4 regions of the Streptomyces sp. NPDC040622 genome follow, and region 4 is predicted to be linked to each of the others. Evidence: riboswitches for the same ligand, from Rfam matches in the RefSeq annotation. Region 4 holds a riboswitch; each other region holds the start of a gene.

Region 1 (4,155 bases), on a different contig from region 4:
CCAGTCCACCCAGGTCTCCGCGCTGCGGCCCTGTTCGAGGCCGAGGACCTCGCCGTAGAAGAGACGCGCGGCGGCCAGGTCGTCGACCGGTACGGCCAGGTGGAACCGCGGGATGGGGGAGTCGAGAACGCTCATGTCCGGCGCTGCCCTTCCGTCGGGGGCGGTCTGGGTGCTGTCGCCCTGACCCGGTGTCTGAATGTTGACATTAGGAGTTGGGTCGCACGTTAACATTGGTGGCCCTGGTGAGAGCAAGAGACGAGTGAGCCAAGACATGGATGAGCAGGGGCGGGTGGCGCCCGCGCGGCGCCGCGGCCTGGCCGACGAGGTCGCGGACCGGATCCGCGAGGCCATCTTCAACGGGGCCTACGCTCCCGGCGCGCAGCTGCGCGAGGTGGAGCTGTCCTTCGCGATGGACGTGAGCCGCGGTCCGGTGCGCGAAGCCCTGCGGTTGCTGGAACGCGAGGGGTTGGTCCACTGTGCGTGGCACCGGGGCACGACGGTGACGACGCTGTCCCCCGAGGACGTGGCCGAACTCGACAGCCTGCGCGCCGTGTTGGAGGACCTCGCCGTGCGCGAGGTGATCGCGCGCGCTTCGGAGGAGGAGCTCTCCTCCCTGGGCAAGACGGCGGAGGCGATGGACCGGGCCGTCGACGCGCACGACATGGTGCGCCGCGACATCGAGTTCCACGACGCCGTCTTCGCGGCCGGGGGTCACCGCCGCCTCGTCGAGGCGTGGGAGGGCATCCGCTGCCAGGTCCATCTGTTCCTGCTGACCCGGATCGGCCGCAGCGCCCAGGGCTACCTCGACCGCGTCCCGCACGAACACCGGGAACTCGTCGACGCGCTGCGCTCCCGGGACACCGGCACCGCCCTCGAACGCTTCGCCGCGCACCGCCGCCACGCCGTCGACGTGGTCCTGGACGGCGGGGCGCGCCACGAGTGAGGTGATCCCCGGGTGCGGGGCGGCGCCTGCGGAGCGGTCGCGCCTTTCGGCTGCCCGCGGAAACAGGTAGGGCGACTCCGCCGCCTGAGTACCCGTACTCATGATCAATCCTGGCGGCCCGCGCAAGCTGGTCTCACCAGTCGATGAGAGGGAGCCAGCTGTGCGTAGGACCATCCGAGTTCGTCCGACCTCGCGAGCGATCGGCAGCCGCCCGGCGCGGGCCGCCGTGGGCCTGGCCCTGGCCGGCGTGACGGCCGCGGTGCTGACGAGCTGTTCCGTGCAGGACGCGACCTGCGGCGGCGGTGAGTACCCGGTCCTGCGCGTCGGCGGCAGCGGGTCCGCGTGCCAGCCCGACGGGCAGGAGCCGCCGAAGGGGTACGCCCGCTACCCCGAGGGCAAGGTGCCCGAGCACGTCGGCGACAAGTGGGACACCTACTGGAACGACCACACGCTCGACAAGAACGGCAAGATCATCAAGTTGAAGGACGGCCAGTGACCGCGTGACCGGCAGGCGTGCGGCCGTCGGGTTGCCTGCGATCGGCCGACGCCACGCCTGTGCCCGGTGCGCGAGGAGCGCCTGCCGGCAGCGCTGTGCCCGTGACCTGTGCGATACGACTACTCGCCGGTGCGAGTCACCGCGGCGTTGCCGAGGGGGCGCCGGAAAGTCGGGGTGGACTTACTAGGACGTCCAACTATATGTTCGTGACCAGAGCCCGCGGTGCAGGGAAGCCGGTGTGAATCCGGCGCGGTCCCGCCACTGTGACCGGGGAGTGCGTTCTCGCGGAGCGATACGCCACTGACGGACAAGTCCCGTCGGGAAGGCGGGAGAACGCGCGCTGATCCGGGAGTCAGGATACCGGCCGCGGGGTGTTCCGTGTTGTCCACGAGGATGGAGCAGACACGCATGGCACCGGTCCGTACCCACGACCCAGGTGATCCGGCGAAGCGAGCGACGGCCCCTGCCTGCGCTCGACTCCACGGCGGCTCTTAGGCCTTCGCGTCCCACGGCGGACCCTTCCGCGCCCCTCACCCGGTGGCGTCGTCGGCCTGCCGTGCCATCCCCGGATCGCACCTGACGAGAGCAGGCTCTCATGGTCCGTGAACTGACACATTTCATCGGCGGCAAGCACGTGCGCGGCGCCTCCGGGCTCTTCGCCGACGTGTACGACCCCAACTCCGGCTCCGTACAGGCACATGTGCCGCTCGCGGGGCGGGCGGAGACGGAGGTGGCGATCGCCGATGCCGCGTCCGCCCAGCGGGCCTGGGGCGAGTGGAACCCGCAGCGGCGCGCCCGCGTCCTGCTGCGCTTCCTCCAACTCGTCGAGGGCGAGCGGGAGTCGCTGGCGCGGCAGCTGTCCAGCGAGCACGGCAAGACCGTCGCCGACGCGCACGGCGATCTGCAACGAGGTCTGGAGGTCGTGGAGTTCGCCGCGGGAATCCCGCACCTGCTGAAGGGCGAGTTCAGCGACAACGCCGGCACCGGCATCGACGTGCACTCCCTGCGGGTACCGCTCGGCGTCACCGCCGGGATCACTCCCTTCAACTTCCCCGCGATGATCCCGCTGTGGAAGGCGGCACCCGCACTGGCCTGCGGCAACTCCTTCGTCCTCAAGCCCTCCGAACGTGCCCCCTCGGTGCCGCTGAGGCTCGCCGAACTGTTCCTGGAGGCGGGCCTGCCGCCCGGCGTCCTGAACGTCGTCAACGGCGGCAAGGAGAGCGTCGACACCCTCCTGGAGGACTCGCGCGTCCAGGCGCTCGGCTTCGTCGGCTCCACACCGATCGCCGCGCACATCTACGCCACCGCCGCCGCGCACGGCAAGCGCGCCCAGTGCTTCGGCGGCGCCAAGAACCACATGATCGTCATGCCGGACGCCGACCTCGACCAGGCCGTGGACGCCCTGATCGGCGCCGGGTACGGCTCGGCGGGGGAGCGCTGCATGGCCATCTCCGTCGCCGTTCCCGTGGGCGAGGAGACCGCGGACGCGCTCGTCGCCCGCCTCAAGAAGCGCGTCGCCGGACTGCGCATCGGCCGTTCCGACGACCCCGAGGCGGACTTCGGCCCCCTGGTGACCCGGGATGCGCTCGACCGGGTGCGCCGGTACGTGGACATCGGCGTCAACGAAGGGGCCGAACTTGTCGTCGACGGGCGTGACTTCACCCTGCCCGGGCACGAGAACGGATTCTTCGCCGGAGCCACCCTCTTCGACCGCGTCTCGCCGCGCATGCGGATCTACCGCGAGGAGATCTTCGGCCCGGTGCTGTGCGTGGCCCGCGCGGCGGACTACGAGGCGGCCCTGCGCCTGCCCACCGAGCACCCCTACGGCAACGGCGTCGCGATCTTCACCAGGGACGGCGACACCGCACGTGACTTCACACGGCGCGTCGGCGCCGGCATGGTCGGCGTCAACGTGCCGATCCCCGTCCCGGTCGCCTACCACACGTTCGGCGGCTGGAAGCGCTCCGGATTCGGCGACCTGAACCAGCACGGCCCCGACGCCGTCCGCTTCTACACCCGCACCAAGACCGTCACCTCGCGCTGGCCCTCGGGGATCAGGGAAGGCGCGAGCTTCACCATCCCGACGATGGGATGACGGCGATGACATCGATGGGCACCACCCTCACCAAGGACCAGCTCGCCCTGGCAGAGGTCACGCTCGACTTCGCCGACGAGCACCTCGCACCGCACGCCGTCGCCTGGGACCGCGACAAGCACTTCCCCGTGGACGTGCTGCGCAAGGCCGCCGAACTGGGCCTCGGTGGCGTCTACGTACGCGAGGAACATGGCGGTTCGGGGCTCTGCCGGAGCGACGGCACACTCGTCTTCGAGGCGCTGGCCACCGGCTGCCCCTCCATCGCCGGATACCTCTCCATCCACAACATGGTCGCCTGGATGATCGACCGGTACGGCGACGAGGGGCAGCGCGCCCGCTGGCTGCCGGACCTGTGCACCGCCGCGTCGCTGGGCAGCTACTGCCTCACCGAACCCGGCGCCGGATCGGACGCCGCAGCCCTGCGGACGCGCGCCGAACGGGACGGTGACGCGTACGTCCTGACCGGCGTCAAGCAGTTCATCTCGGGGGCTGGGGCCGCACGCGTGTACATCGTGATGGCGCGCACCGGCGAGGAAGGCCCCGGCGGTATCTCCGCGTTCGTCGTCGAACGGGACGACCCCGGTCTCTCCTTCGGCGCCGACGAACGCAAGATGGGCTGGA
Region 2 (4,155 bases), on a different contig from region 4:
TGGCGTTCCCCGAGGGGCCGTCGGTGGACGCAGGGGGCGGCGGCTGCGGAGTCGTCCCGTCCAGGTCCCTGACGAGCGTGCCGAAGGAGGTGCCGACCGCCCCGCCGAGGCCCTGCGTGGAGGCGCGCACGTCGGAACCGCGCTGACCGCCCGCCGCGACGTTGAACCCGCCGTCCGTGTTCTGTTGCCCGGCGAGGAACCTGCGGGCCTTCTTGATCTCGGCACCGTACTTCGCCGCGTCCAGGGAGAGCCCCTGCACGGCGAGGGCCGCCGAGTTGACCGAGTTGCCCGAGGCGCCGGGGAACCCGCCGCCCCGGAGCTGCTTGGTGGCGATCCAGGCGAGCGCCTTGTCGACGGCTTTCTCCGACGCGGCGTCCTTCACCAGGTCGAGGGCCATGGCGGCCATCGCCGTGGAGTCCACCTCGGAGTCGCCGGTCGAGGGGATCAGGCTGGGCCAGGCCCCGGAGGAGTGCTGCAGGCTCCGCAGGTACGCGACGGGGGCGGCGGCCGACGTCTTCTCCCCGGCGCGGAGCTGGGCGATGACGCCGAGGGACTGCGAGAACACCGAAGGGGCGTACGTGTAGGCGCCCTTGGCCGGACAGCTGCGGTCCGGCGCCGGGCTCGGTCTCTCGCACACGGACGTGTCGAGTGCCTTGATCAGGTCCTGGCCCGCGAAGTCGCGCGCGTCCCGGCCGACGGCCTGGGCGAGCACCGCCACCTTGCCCAGTGAGCCACCTGCGGCATGCGAAGTGCCCACGCCCGTCCAGTCGTTGACGGTCCGGCCCGGCGTCGCGCCGTCCTTGCCCTTGCCGTCGAGGAAGTCGACGACACCGCGCAGCGCGTCGTTGTCACGGCCGGTGGCCGCGAGCGCGTAGGCGCCGTCGATGGTCAGGCCGTAGTCGGCGAAGCCGGTACCGGCGATGTTCTCGTAGTAGTGGCCCTGTTTGAGGCGGGAGCCCGCGGTGAGGTAGGCGGTGCCCTTCTTCAGGTCGGGGCCCTCACCGGGGGACCAGGGCGGGTTCGGTCCCGTGGGGTCACCCGGGTCGGTGGGACCGGTCGGGTCCGTGGGGTCGGTGGTCGGCGGCCGGGGCGGCTCCGGCGGTCGCGCGGTGAGGGAGGCCAGGCTGGTGCGCGCCCCGGCGAGGACGGCGCCCCAGGTCGGATAGAGCTCCGGATCCTGCGCGCCCTCGTCGAAGCCGAAGCCGCCGCCCTTCGTCTGCTGTCGCGACAGCCAGGAGACCGCGGCGTCCGCGCGGACCGTGTCGCCGAGCAGACGCAGGGCCTGGGCCGATCTGCCGGTGGCGCTGATGTCACCCGTGGTCACGCCCGGGTAGGCGCCGTACGCGCCGGTGGGCAGTTGGGCGTCCCGCAGGTTCTTGCGCGCCTTCGCCACGACATCGGAGTACCCGCCCGCCTGCTGGAGGGCGATGACCGCGTACGGGGTGGTGGCGGGGTCGCTGTAGGTGCAGGTCTGACCGTCGCGCAGCAGTGTGGGGCTGAAGCCGCCGTCCTTGCACTGGTGGGCGGCCACGCGGGCGACCGCGTCGGCGGGGATCTTCCGGCCCGCGCGGTGCAGCGCGAGCACGGCGAGGGCCTGGGTCTCCACGTCACCCACGGCGGGAAAATCCCCCTTGGCGACGCAGGCGTCCGTGCCGCCGCCGGCGCACACGCTCCTTCCCAGGTCGCCGACGAGGTCGTGGCCGCCAAAGGAGTGCGGGTCGCCCCCGTTGCTCTCGGCGAGGAGCGCGAGCAGGGCCGCGCCCGCCGGGTTCGGGTCCTTGCCGGGGCCCTGCGGGTAGGCGAACTCCTCGGTGCGCGCCGCGAGATAGGACGTCGTCCGGGTGAGCGCGGTACCGCGGCCACCGGAGGCGGCGAGCGCGAGGGCGGTGTGCGCCGTCTGGTAGAGGTCGGCGCCCGCTGTCCCCTCGTCGCGGATGTGGTCGCCCTCGGTGAGTCTGCTCCTGAGCCAGGCGTCCGCCGCGTCGAGGTCCACCTCGGCGCGCTCGACGTCGGGCGGGTTGTCGCCGGGGTCGCTCTGGCCGCCCGCCCTGACCTGGGCGGGCGTGAACGACGGACCGCCGCTCGTGCCGTCCGGGTCGGTCGCGCCGAACACCCACGCCTCCACTGAGCCGTTCTTCGGCTGCCGGCTCATGGCGCCGAGCGGGCTGTACGTCCAGTAGTCCTGGCCGCGCGGCGCGATCCAGTACGACCAGTAGGCGGACGCGGGCGGGGTGAGCTTGCACTCCTCCTCGTCCCGCGTCGGGTACTGCCTACCGGAGTCGAACTCCTGGTGTCCCAGGCGGCAGATGAAGGCGGGGCCGTCGTGCCGGGTCCCCGCAGTGCTGAATCCGGCCTCGTGCAGCAGGTCGTAGCCGGTGGTGGGGGTGGCGTCGCAGCCTCGGACGACGCCTCCTCCCCAGTCGCCGAAGTCCACCGCGACGACCGCGCCCTTGGTGGCGGTGCAGCTCTCGATCGGGTCGGCGGCCGCGGGGGTGGCGCCGTTGAGCAGGAGCGCGCCGCCGCCCACTGCCAGGGTGGCCGTACACAGCAATGAGACGTATCTCGCGCGCACGCCCCGGCCCCGTCTCCCGCCTCTGTGCCCCACCACTGCCCCCCTGGGCTTCATCCGTGGCGGTCCCGCACGTGATAGGCGGCCCGGGGGCCGAGGTTCCTCGTGGAGGAACCGTCCGTACCACGCCGTAGTCCGCGACGGCGTCAGTCACTTGTCCCTCAGTCCAGGTAATCCGGCTCGCCCGCCGCGCACTTGAGGTGCTCGGCGAACCTACGGTTGCGGGTCAGCGCCGGACTTCGACCGGCTTCCCCTGTTAACTGAGTTCAGATTCGGGCGAATTAGAGCACAGTTACGAATGAGGTGACAAGGGTGTGCGGGACCTGTGAGGTTCGAGTAACGTCCCGTGCTGCCGAGCGGGGGAATCTGGTGCGAATCCAGAGCTGACGCGCAGCGGTGTGGACCGGCCGGAGGGCCGGGACGAGCCCGAATGCCCGACCGGCCCTGCAATCCAAGGACGTCGCACCTCGCGCTCGGGCGACGGCCACGTGTCGTCCGGCCAGGTCCGCGTGCGTTCTCGTACGTGCGTCCGGCGGGAGGGAGACGTGCGGCCGGCGCCCCCTTCCCCCGGGAGTAACCCCGCCATGACCTCCGCCCACGTCGTTGCCCGCCGTATGCTGCCGGCCGTCCCCGTGGCCCTCACCGTGCTCGTCCTGGCCGCGTCGCCCGCCGCGGCGACCACCACGCCCGGCCAGACAGCCACGTCCAAGACGAATGGCGTGACGTACCTCAGATCCCTCCAGGGCGCCGACGGCTCCTACGCGGGCACGGGTCTGTCCAACGAGTGGGCGTTCTCAGCCCTCGCCGCGGCGGGCACGGCGGCCGTCGACGTCGCACCGGGCGGCGACACCACGAAGAACGCCCGCACCGTGTACCGCGCCCACCTGGCCGCCGATGGCTGGCCCGGCACGTCGCCGGTGGTCACCGACTACGAGCGCGGCATCATCAACGCCTACGCGGCGGGCATCGACCCGGCCCGGGTCTCCGCGAGCCGCAACCTGATCGCCGACACCTACGCGTACTGGCAGAACTCCGCGCCCGGCTACTGGGGTTCGCCCAGCAACTTCAACGGAACGGTGTTCGCGCTCCTCTCGCTCGCGGGTGCCAAGACGCCGTCCGGCGCCCAGCGCGTGCCCCAGGCTCTGCTCGACCGGTCCGTCAGCACCGTCCGCGCGAACCAGCACGACGACGGGGGCTGGAACTTCAGCAAGGCCGAGGGCGACCCCGACGCGCTCGCGGCACCCGGCGACATCGACATGACCGGCGCCGCCATGGCCTCCCTGTGCGTCTCCGGGGTACCGGCCACCGACCCTGCCGTCACCAAGGCGAAGAGCTTCCTCAAGTCGAAGCTGATCAACAACTCCGGGGCCTTCGACGCGATGTTCGGCGCCAACACCGACTCCAACGGCTGGGCCGTCGCCGGGCTGAACGCCTGCGGCATCAACCCGCAGACCGGTGACTTCCTCACCCGGGCGGGCAAGACCCCCGTCGACTTCCTGATCGCCCAGCAGTTCAAGCCCGGCGGCGGCTTCAAGTACCTGCCCACCGACACCACTCCGTCCGCCTACGCCTCCATCGACGGCCTG
Region 3 (4,155 bases), on a different contig from region 4:
CTGTCGGCGGTGACCAGGATGAGGCTGGTCAGCGCGGTCAGGATGTACGAGACGGCGACGCCCGCGAGGATCAGGCGCCCGGTGGCGAAGCTGCCGCCACCTCCCCTGGCGAGGGCGTAGACGAGGACCAGGGAGACCAGGGCGCCCGCGAAGGAGGCGGCCGGGATCGTGACGGCGCTCGACAGGGCCGCGCCGAGACCGAAGACGCCGCCGAGCACGATCGCGCAGACCGCGCCGACGGAGGCGCCCGAGGAGACGCCGAGCAGGAACGGGTCGGCGAGGGGGTTGCGGACCAGCGCCTGCAGGACGGTGCCGATGACGGCGAGTCCGGCGCCGACGGTGGCTCCGAGGATGACCCTCGGGAGCCGCACGTCCAGGACGATGGTGCGGAACGGGGAGGGCTCCGCTCTCCCCGACAGGATCTGGAGGACGTCTCCCGGCGGGATGCGGACGGAGCCGAGCGCGAGGCCGGCGACGATCGCTCCCGCGAGGGCGACCGTGAGGACCGTCAGGACGGTCAGCGTGCGTCCCCGTGCGCCCGGTCGATCGCCCTTCGGGCCCGTCCTCGGTCGCCGGACGGGCCTGACACCTCCGCCCCCGGACTCGACAGCCCTCACAGCTGCGCCGCCAGCTTCCTCACCGCCTCCGGTGCTCGTACGCCGGTGACCACGTCCGAAAGACGCAGGACCGCGAAGCTCTTGTTCTTGACGGCGGGGACGTCCTGGAGGGCCGGGTCGTCCAGGAGGCGCTTCTTCTTCTGGTCGACCGTGGTGGCGCCGTAGTCGAGGATCAGGATGGTCTCGGGCTTGCGTTCGACGACCTTCTCCCAGGACGCGTCGCTGAAGGACTTGTCCACGTCGCCGAAGACGTTGCGGCCGCCCGCCCGCTCGATGATGTCGTTGCCGATGCCCCGGCCGCCCGCCGTGAACGCGGTCTTGTCGCCGCTGTCGTAGACGAAGACGGACGGCCGCTTCTTGCCCCGGGACTTCTCGGCGGTGGCGGCCAGTTCGCGCCGGGCGCCCTTCACCCACGCAGCGGCGCGGTCCCGCACCCCGAAGGTGGCGCCGACCTCGCGGACCTCGCGGTAGACGTCGTCCATGGAGACGGGGCGCTCGGCGCAGCCCTCGACGTTGAGGCGGCTCTCGATGCCGGACTTGGCGAGCGCCGAGCGGCTGCGGCCGTCACCGGCGAGGAAGGCACTCGCGTAGCCGCCGTACACGAAGTCGGGGTTGGCGGAGAGCAGCTTCTCGTAGGAGGGGTACTCCTCGGCGATCACGGGGAGGGACTTGTACGCCTTCTCGTACCGCGGAAGCACCTGGTCGTCGAGGTAGGCGGTCCCTGCGATGCGGTCCTTGAGGCCGAGCTCCAGCATCACTTCGGTGGCGTGCTGGTTCATGGTGACGGCGCGCTTCGGGGGTGCGTCGTACGTCGTCCGGACACCGCAGTTGGTGACGGTGTACGGGAATCCGGCGGCCTGGGCCGCGGACCCGGTGCCGGCGTCGGAGTCCGAGGAGGAGCACGCGGCGAGCGGGACGAGCAGGGCGGTCGCGGCGAGCGCGCGTATGCCGGTGTGGCGGCGGGACATGGCTGAGCTGCCTCCTCCAGGGGATTTCCGCGTCCCCTGCGTTGCGTGGAGGAAGGCGGCAGGTCAGTTCCTGACTCCCCCGCCCCGGATCGGGGTCTCCCCTGCCCGAGCGGAGTCGGGAGCTCGGGGAAGGGCGGGGTCACAGTGGCGGGACCGTGCCGGGTTCGCACCGGCTTCCTGGCTCCCGCCGCCTTCTGGGTCGTGGCTCAGTATGCCTGGACGACCTGCACGTCTTCCTCCGTGACCGTCCCGTCCACGATCCGGTACGAGCGGAACTGGAAGGGGCCCGCGTCGTCGGTGTCCGCCGTGGAGACCAGGACGTAGTGCGCGCCGGGCTCGTTGGCGTACGTGATGTCGGTGCGCGAGGGGTAGGCCTCGGTCGCCGTGTGCGAGTGGTAGACGATCACCGGCTCCTCGTCGCGGTCGTCCATCTCGCGGTAGAGCTTGAGCAGGTCACCCGAGTCGAACTCGTAGAACGTGGGCGAACGCGCGGCGTTCAGCATCGGGATGAACCGCTCGGGGCGGCCGGTGCCCTCGGGGCCCGCGACCACGCCGCAGGCCTCGTCGGGGTGGTCCTGGCGCGCGTGCGCGACGATCTGGTCGTGGAGGGCCTGGGTGATGGTCAGCATGGCAGCCAGGATAAGCAGAGGGGCCCGCGCGTACCGAAGTGTGGTACGCGCGGGCCCGCATGCTGGACGGGGCGGCTCCGGGGAGCGCCGTCGTCAGTCCTTGTCGATGCTGTCAGCGCTGTCGGTGCTGTCGGTGCCGTCGGCGCTGCCGGTGCTGCCGGCGCTCACCTTGCGCTTGCTGAAGGCCGCGGCCTGCGGGTTGCGGCTCTTGAGGACCAGGTAGGAGACCGTGAGGATCGCGGCCCAGACCGGGGCGGCGTACAGCGAGATCCGCGCGTCCTTGTCGACGCCCATCATCACGATGACCATGCCGATGAAGGCGAGCGCGAACCAGCTGGTGTACGGGGCGCCCGGGGCGCGGAAGGTGGACTGGGGCAGCTCGCCCCGGTCGGCCTTGCGGCGGTAGCGGATCTGGCAGCACAGGATCATGATCCAGGCCCACATGCCGGAGATGGTCGCGAAGGAGACGACGTAGTTGAACGCCTCGCCGGGCCACTGGTAGTTGATCCAGACGCCGACCAGCATGAACGCGGCGGAGACCGTGGTGCCGATCAGCGGCAGGCCGTTCTTCGTGAGCTTGGTGAAGAGCTTCGGGCCCTGGCCGTTCATCGCGAGGTCGCGCAGCATGCGGCCGGTGGAGTACATGCCGGAGTTGCAGGAGGAGAGCGCGGCGGTCAGGACGACGAAGTTGACGATCGCGGCGCCGACGCCGAGGCCCATCTTGTCGAAGGCGGCGACGAACGGCGAGACGCCCGGCACGAACTCCGTCCACGGGACGACCGAGAGGATCATGATGAGCGCGCCGACGTAGAAGACGGCGATGCGCCACGGCACGGTGTTGATGGCCTTGGGCAGGACGGTCTTCGGGTCCTTGGACTCGCCCGCGGTGACGCCGACGAGCTCGACGGCGAGGAAGGCGAACATCACGATCTGCAGGGTCATCAGCGTGGAGCCGATGCCGTTCGGGAAGAAGCCGCCCTGGTCCCACAGGTGGGTGACGGACGCGGTGTCGCCGGCGTCGGAGAAGCCGACGGTGAGGATGCCGACGCAGATCAGGATCATGCCGATGATGGCGGTGACCTTGACCATCGAGAACCAGAACTCCAGCTCGCCGAAGAGCTTCACGGAGATGAGGTTCGCGCCGTACAGGATGACGGTGAAGACCAGCGCGTAGGCCCATTGCGGGAATGAGTCGTGTGTCCAGTACTGCATGTACTGGGCGGCCGCGGTGACTTCGGTGATGCCGGTGACGACCCAGAAGAGCCAGTACGTCCAGCCGGTGACGAATCCGAAGAACGGGCCCATGAACTCGCGTGCGTACTCCGAGAAGGAGCCGGACACGGGGCGGTACATGAGGAGCTCGCCGAGGGCCCGCATGATGAAGAAGATGACGAGGCCCGCGATGGCGTACGCCAGGATGAGGCTCGGTCCGGCCTTGTGGATGGCCTTGCCCGCGCCGAGGAACAGGCCGGTGCCGATGGCACCGCCGATCGCGATCATCTGGATCTGCCGGGCTCCGAGCCCGCGCTGGTACCCCTCGCCCTCGCCGGACGAGTCCTGCACGACCCCATTGCCGCCGTGGTCGTCGTGGTGCTCTTCGACCTGCACTGAGGTCATGGTGACGCCTTTCTCCATGCTGATCCGCGCCCGCACATCTGCGTTGTGGCTGCGGATCAGGTCCTGATCCCCCCGGATATGGATGGAGTGCTACCGACGGTCTGCCGGCCCGAGCGCCCCCGGCGACATGGGTGGCGTCGCCGAGCGGTCGTGAAGATTTATCACGGCGGCAACAGTGAGGGAATGAGCCACCTGTGGCGCAGGCCACAGGTAGAAGCGGACAAAGCGCCCTTGACATCGCAAAGGCGGTCATTGAAGTGACGCGATCGTTATCCGGATTTGAGGATCCGCTGAGCGAACAGGCCTCGGAGAGGGCAGAACCTG
Region 4 (4,155 bases):
CTGTTGCTCGCGCAGCGCGGCGAAGCTGGTGTCGGGCGCGGGCACGAAGCGGCGCCCGGCCGCGCGGGCGACCTCGGTGAGGAACCGGCGCCGGAACGCGTCGCTCTCCAGCGACCCGTGCCAGTGCGTGCCCCACACCTCGCCGACCCGGCAGCCGTCCAGGAAGGGCTCGCCGCCCGTCACCTCGGCCACGCCGTGATGGATCTCGTACCCCTCGACCGGCTCGCCGAGGGCCTCGCCCACCGGTCGGGCGAGGGTCTTCTCGCGGGCGAACCGCACCCGCACCGGCAGCAGTCCGAGCCCGTCCACGGATCCGGCCCGTGACTCGACGTCGTCCTCGATGTGCTCGCCGAGCACCTGGAAGCCGCCGCAGATCCCGAGCACGGGCCGCCCCTGCGCGGCGCGCCGCGCCAGGGCGTCGGCGAGCCCGCGCTCACGCAGCCACGCCAGGGCCCGTACGGTCCCGCGGGTCCCCGGCACCACCACGAGGTCGGCGTCGACGAGTTCCTCGGCCCGGTCCACGAACCGCACGACGACGCCCGGCTCGGCGGCCAGCGCGTCCACGTCCGTGAAGTTGGACATCAGCGGTAGGGCACAGACGGCGACCCGCAGCACGTCCGCGCCGACCGGCGGGGCCACCACGGACTCCCGCACGGCACCGCGCAGGGAGACCCGCAGGCCGTCCTCCTCGTCGATGCCGAGCCCGTGCTGGAACGGCAGCACGCCGTACGTGCGCCGCCCGGTGAGCCCGAGCAGCATGTCGAGCCCTGGTTCGAGCAGCGAGACGTCGCCGCGGAACTTGTTCACCAGATACCCGGCGACGAGTTCCTGGTCGGCCTCGCTCAGCAGCGCCGTCGTCCCGAAGAACGAGGCGAACACCCCGCCCCGGTCGATGTCCCCGACCACCAGGACGGGGAAGCGGGCGGCGCGCGCGATGCCCATGTTGACGATGTCGGTGCGGCGCAGGTTGATCTCGGCGGGGCTGCCCGCGCCCTCGCAGATCACGGCGTCGTAGCGGGACCGGAGCTCTTCCAGGCACCCCACGACGGTGTCGAGCAACGCCGCCTGCCGCCCCCCGTGCAGCCTCTCCCCGGGGGACGGCCCCCCGGATCCCCCGGACCCCCCGAAGAACCCTCGTGCGCTCATCTCGCCCACCGGCTTGCCCATCAGCACGACCTGGCTGGAGCGGTCGCCGCCGGGCTTGAGCAGCACGGGGTTCATCAGCGCGCTCGGCTCGACGCGGGCGGCCTGCGCCTGCATGGCCTGGGCCCGCCCGATCTCCGCGCCCTCGCGCGTGACGAAGGAGTTCAGGGACATGTTCTGCGCCTTGAACGGCGCGACCGACACTCCCTTGCGGGCCAGCCACCGGCAGATGCCGGCGGTGACGACGCTCTTGCCGGCGTCGGAGGTGGTCCCCGCGACGAGCAGTCCACCACTCATGAGTCTCTCCCTGACCGCCTCGACCGCAGTGCCGTGCGGGCGGCCACCGCGACGCCGAGCGCCAGCCAGCTCACCCGCCGCGACAGCTTCACGGCCCGCTCGACGTCCGCCACCCCGACATCCCGCCCCGTCGCGTTCAGAACGGGCCGGCGCTCCACCCGGCCCCCGTACGAGAGGGTCCCCCCGAGCCGTACGCCCAACGCGCCCGCGAAGGCCGCCTCGACGGGCCCGGCGTTCGGGCTCGGGTGCTTCGCGGCGTCCGCGCGCCAGGCCCGCACCGCCCCGGCGGGGGAGTCCCCGGCCAGCGCCGCGAGCCCCGCGGTGAGCCGCGCCCCCGGCCACCCGAACACGTCGTCGAGCCGGGCCGAGGCCCACCCGTAGCGCCGGTACCGGGGCGACTTGTGCCCCACCATCGCGTCCAGCGTGTTCACGGCACGGAAGGCGACGAGGCCGGGCACCCCGCCCAGCGCGCCCCACACGAGCGCTCCGACGACCGCGTCGGACGTGTTCTCGGCGACGGACTCCACGACGGCCCGCGCGATGCCGTCGGCGTCCAGTGCCTGCGGGTCCCGCCCGCACAGATGCGGCAGGCGCTCCCGCGCGACCTCGACGTCCCCGGCCGCCAGCGCCCCGCCGATCGCCCGCGCCTCGCGCCCCAGCGAGGTGCCGCCGACCACCGCCCAGGTCGCGGCGGCGGTCAGCGCCACGGAGCCGGCGGGCGAGCGGTGTACGAGGCGGGAGGCGAGGGCGGCGGCACCCGCCGCGCCCCCGGCGCACACCGCGGTGTGCAGCGCGCCCCACCCGCGGTGGTCGCGCCACAGGGCTCGTTCGACGGCGCCCGCCGCGCGCCCGAAGGCGGCGACCGGATGGCCGCGGCGGGGGTCGCCGAGCAGCAGGTCGCCGAGGAGGCCGGCGGCGGCGCCGTACGCGAAGACGCGGTCGGCACGCACGCTCTCAGCCCGTCGCTTCGCTGAGGAGGGAACGCGTACTCAGAAAGGGAACCGGCACCGGGCGGCCGCGCATGGCGATATGTCCTCACTCAGGGTGTCCGCGCCCTGGTTCGACGTGATGCGGTGGCGAGAGTTCCTGGCTCACGGGGAGGTTCTCCCCGGTGACAGTGGCGGGACCGCGCCGGATTCGCACCGGCTTCCTCTGCTGCCGCCGTAGTTGGCCCCGGCAGTCCACCACGGCCCGCGAACGCCCGTCAACTCGCCGTTGACCTGCGGCGGGAGAGTGTGTTGGGCCCCACACACGGGCCCGTGGGCACCCGCACACAACGATGGGGCGCGGAGCGTTCGCACGCTCCGCGCCCCACCCGGGACAAGCCGGTGTCAGGCGACGATCAGATAGATCCCGTACGCCACCGCCGCCGCGCACAGCGCGAAGCAGGCGTACGCGCCGGTGCGCGCCATGGCGGCGGAACCGCCGTGGGACGCGGCCGCCGTCTCCTGCTTGGAGAGGCCGACGACGCCGAGGGTGAAGAGGCCCACCAGGGCCACCGTGACCGCGAGGCTGACTCCGAAGACGGAGCCGAGAGCTGCCCAGTCGATGCTCATGCTGATCTGTCCTTACACCGTCGCGGGCCGGGCGGGGTCCGCCATGGCGCCGGTGGTGGTCGTGGTCGGGGCCGAGACGGTGGCCTTGACGGACCCGTCGGGGACCGGCGGGACGGGCGAGGCGGCCATCATGCCCACCGGGGGCGGGGAGACGGCGGCGATCGCGGTGGTCACGACGCCCGCGGGCTCGGCGGGCGCCGCGGGGACGGCACCGGGACGGATCTCGTCGTCGGTGACGTTGGTGTGGTCGATGGCGTCGCGCCGCGAGAGCACGTAGATCACGGTGGAGCCCGCGACCAGGAGCACGGCGGTGGCCGCGATGCCCCAGGGACCCTGCTTGGTGAGGAACTCGGCGCCCGCGCCGACCAGACCGGCGGCCGGCAGGGTCAGGCCCCAGGCGACGAACATCCGGGTCGCGGTCGACCAGCGGACCACGCCGCCCTTGCGGCCGAGGCCCGCGCCCATCACGGCGCCGGAGCAGGACTGGGTGGTGGAGAGCGAGAAGCCCAGGTGCGAGGAGGCCAGGATGACCGTCGCGGCGCTGGTCTGGGCGGCGAAGCCCTGCTGCGGCTGGAGGTCGGTGAGGCCCTTGCCCATGGTGCGGATGATGCGCCAGCCACCCAGGTAGGTGCCGAGCGCGATGGCCACACCGGCCGAGACGATGACCCACATCGGGGGGTTCGCGCCGGGGTTCAGGACACCGCCGGTGACCAGGGCGAGGGTGATGATGCCCATGGTCTTCTGCGCGTCGTTGGTGCCGTGGGCCAGCGAGACCAGGCCCGCGGAGGCGATCTGCCCTGCGCGGTAGCCCTTCGCGGTGGCCTTGGTGTCGGTGTCGCGGCCGATGCGGTACGTCAGGCGCGTGGCCACCATCGCGGCGAGACCGGCCACCAGGGGCGCGGCGAGGGCCGGGATCAGGATCTTGGTGACGACGGTGCCGCCGTTGATCGACGACCAGCCCATCGACATGACGGCGGCACCGATGAGGCCGCCGAAGAGCGCGTGGGAGGAGCTGGAGGGCAGGCCCACCAGCCAGGTCAGGAGATTCCAGAGAATCGCGCCGACGAGCGCGGCGAATATGACCTCTGTCTTGAGGCCGTCCTCGTTGACGATGCCGCCGGAGATCGTCTTGGCGACCTCTACGGAGAGGAAGGCGCCG

What was found. Region 4 has a riboswitch for cobalamin ahead of ACZ592_RS30505 (cobalamin biosynthesis protein). Riboswitches for the same ligand answer to the same signal wherever they lie in the genome.
Region 1: another riboswitch for cobalamin. It lies ahead of ACZ592_RS24615 (CoA-acylating methylmalonate-semialdehyde dehydrogenase); the one in region 4 lies ahead of ACZ592_RS30505 (cobalamin biosynthesis protein).
Region 2: another riboswitch for cobalamin. It lies ahead of ACZ592_RS24800 (prenyltransferase/squalene oxidase repeat-containing protein); the one in region 4 lies ahead of ACZ592_RS30505 (cobalamin biosynthesis protein).
Region 3: another riboswitch for cobalamin. It lies ahead of ACZ592_RS26270 (ABC transporter substrate-binding protein); the one in region 4 lies ahead of ACZ592_RS30505 (cobalamin biosynthesis protein).

The regions. Positions count from the first base shown of each region.
Region 1 is NZ_JBVIXD010000008.1:306,775-310,929, reverse strand. It holds gene ACZ592_RS24630 (VOC family protein) at 1-135, opposite strand, end outside; gene ACZ592_RS24625 (GntR family transcriptional regulator) at 272-943, shown strand; gene ACZ592_RS24620 (SCO0607 family lipoprotein) at 1,104-1,439, shown strand; cobalamin riboswitch at 1,643-1,822, shown strand; gene ACZ592_RS24615 (CoA-acylating methylmalonate-semialdehyde dehydrogenase) at 2,035-3,534, shown strand; gene ACZ592_RS24610 (acyl-CoA dehydrogenase family protein) at 3,549-4,155, shown strand, end outside.
Region 2 is NZ_JBVIXD010000008.1:348,323-352,477, reverse strand. It holds gene ACZ592_RS24800 (prenyltransferase/squalene oxidase repeat-containing protein) at 1-2,626, opposite strand, end outside; cobalamin riboswitch at 2,721-2,864, opposite strand; cobalamin riboswitch at 2,877-3,025, shown strand; gene ACZ592_RS24795 (prenyltransferase/squalene oxidase repeat-containing protein) at 3,154-4,155, shown strand, end outside.
Region 3 is NZ_JBVIXD010000009.1:145,863-150,017, reverse strand. It holds gene ACZ592_RS26275 (FecCD family ABC transporter permease) at 1-521, opposite strand, end outside; gene ACZ592_RS26270 (ABC transporter substrate-binding protein) at 614-1,585, opposite strand; cobalamin riboswitch at 1,630-1,788, opposite strand; gene ACZ592_RS26265 (M67 family metallopeptidase) at 1,792-2,214, opposite strand; gene ACZ592_RS26260 (amino acid permease) at 2,308-3,831, opposite strand.
Region 4 is NZ_JBVIXD010000011.1:71,581-75,735, reverse strand. It holds gene ACZ592_RS30510 (cobyric acid synthase) at 1-1,440, opposite strand, end outside; gene ACZ592_RS30505 (cobalamin biosynthesis protein) at 1,437-2,390, opposite strand; cobalamin riboswitch at 2,499-2,641, opposite strand; gene ACZ592_RS30500 (hypothetical protein) at 2,772-2,996, opposite strand; gene ACZ592_RS30495 (inorganic phosphate transporter) at 3,009-4,155, opposite strand, start outside.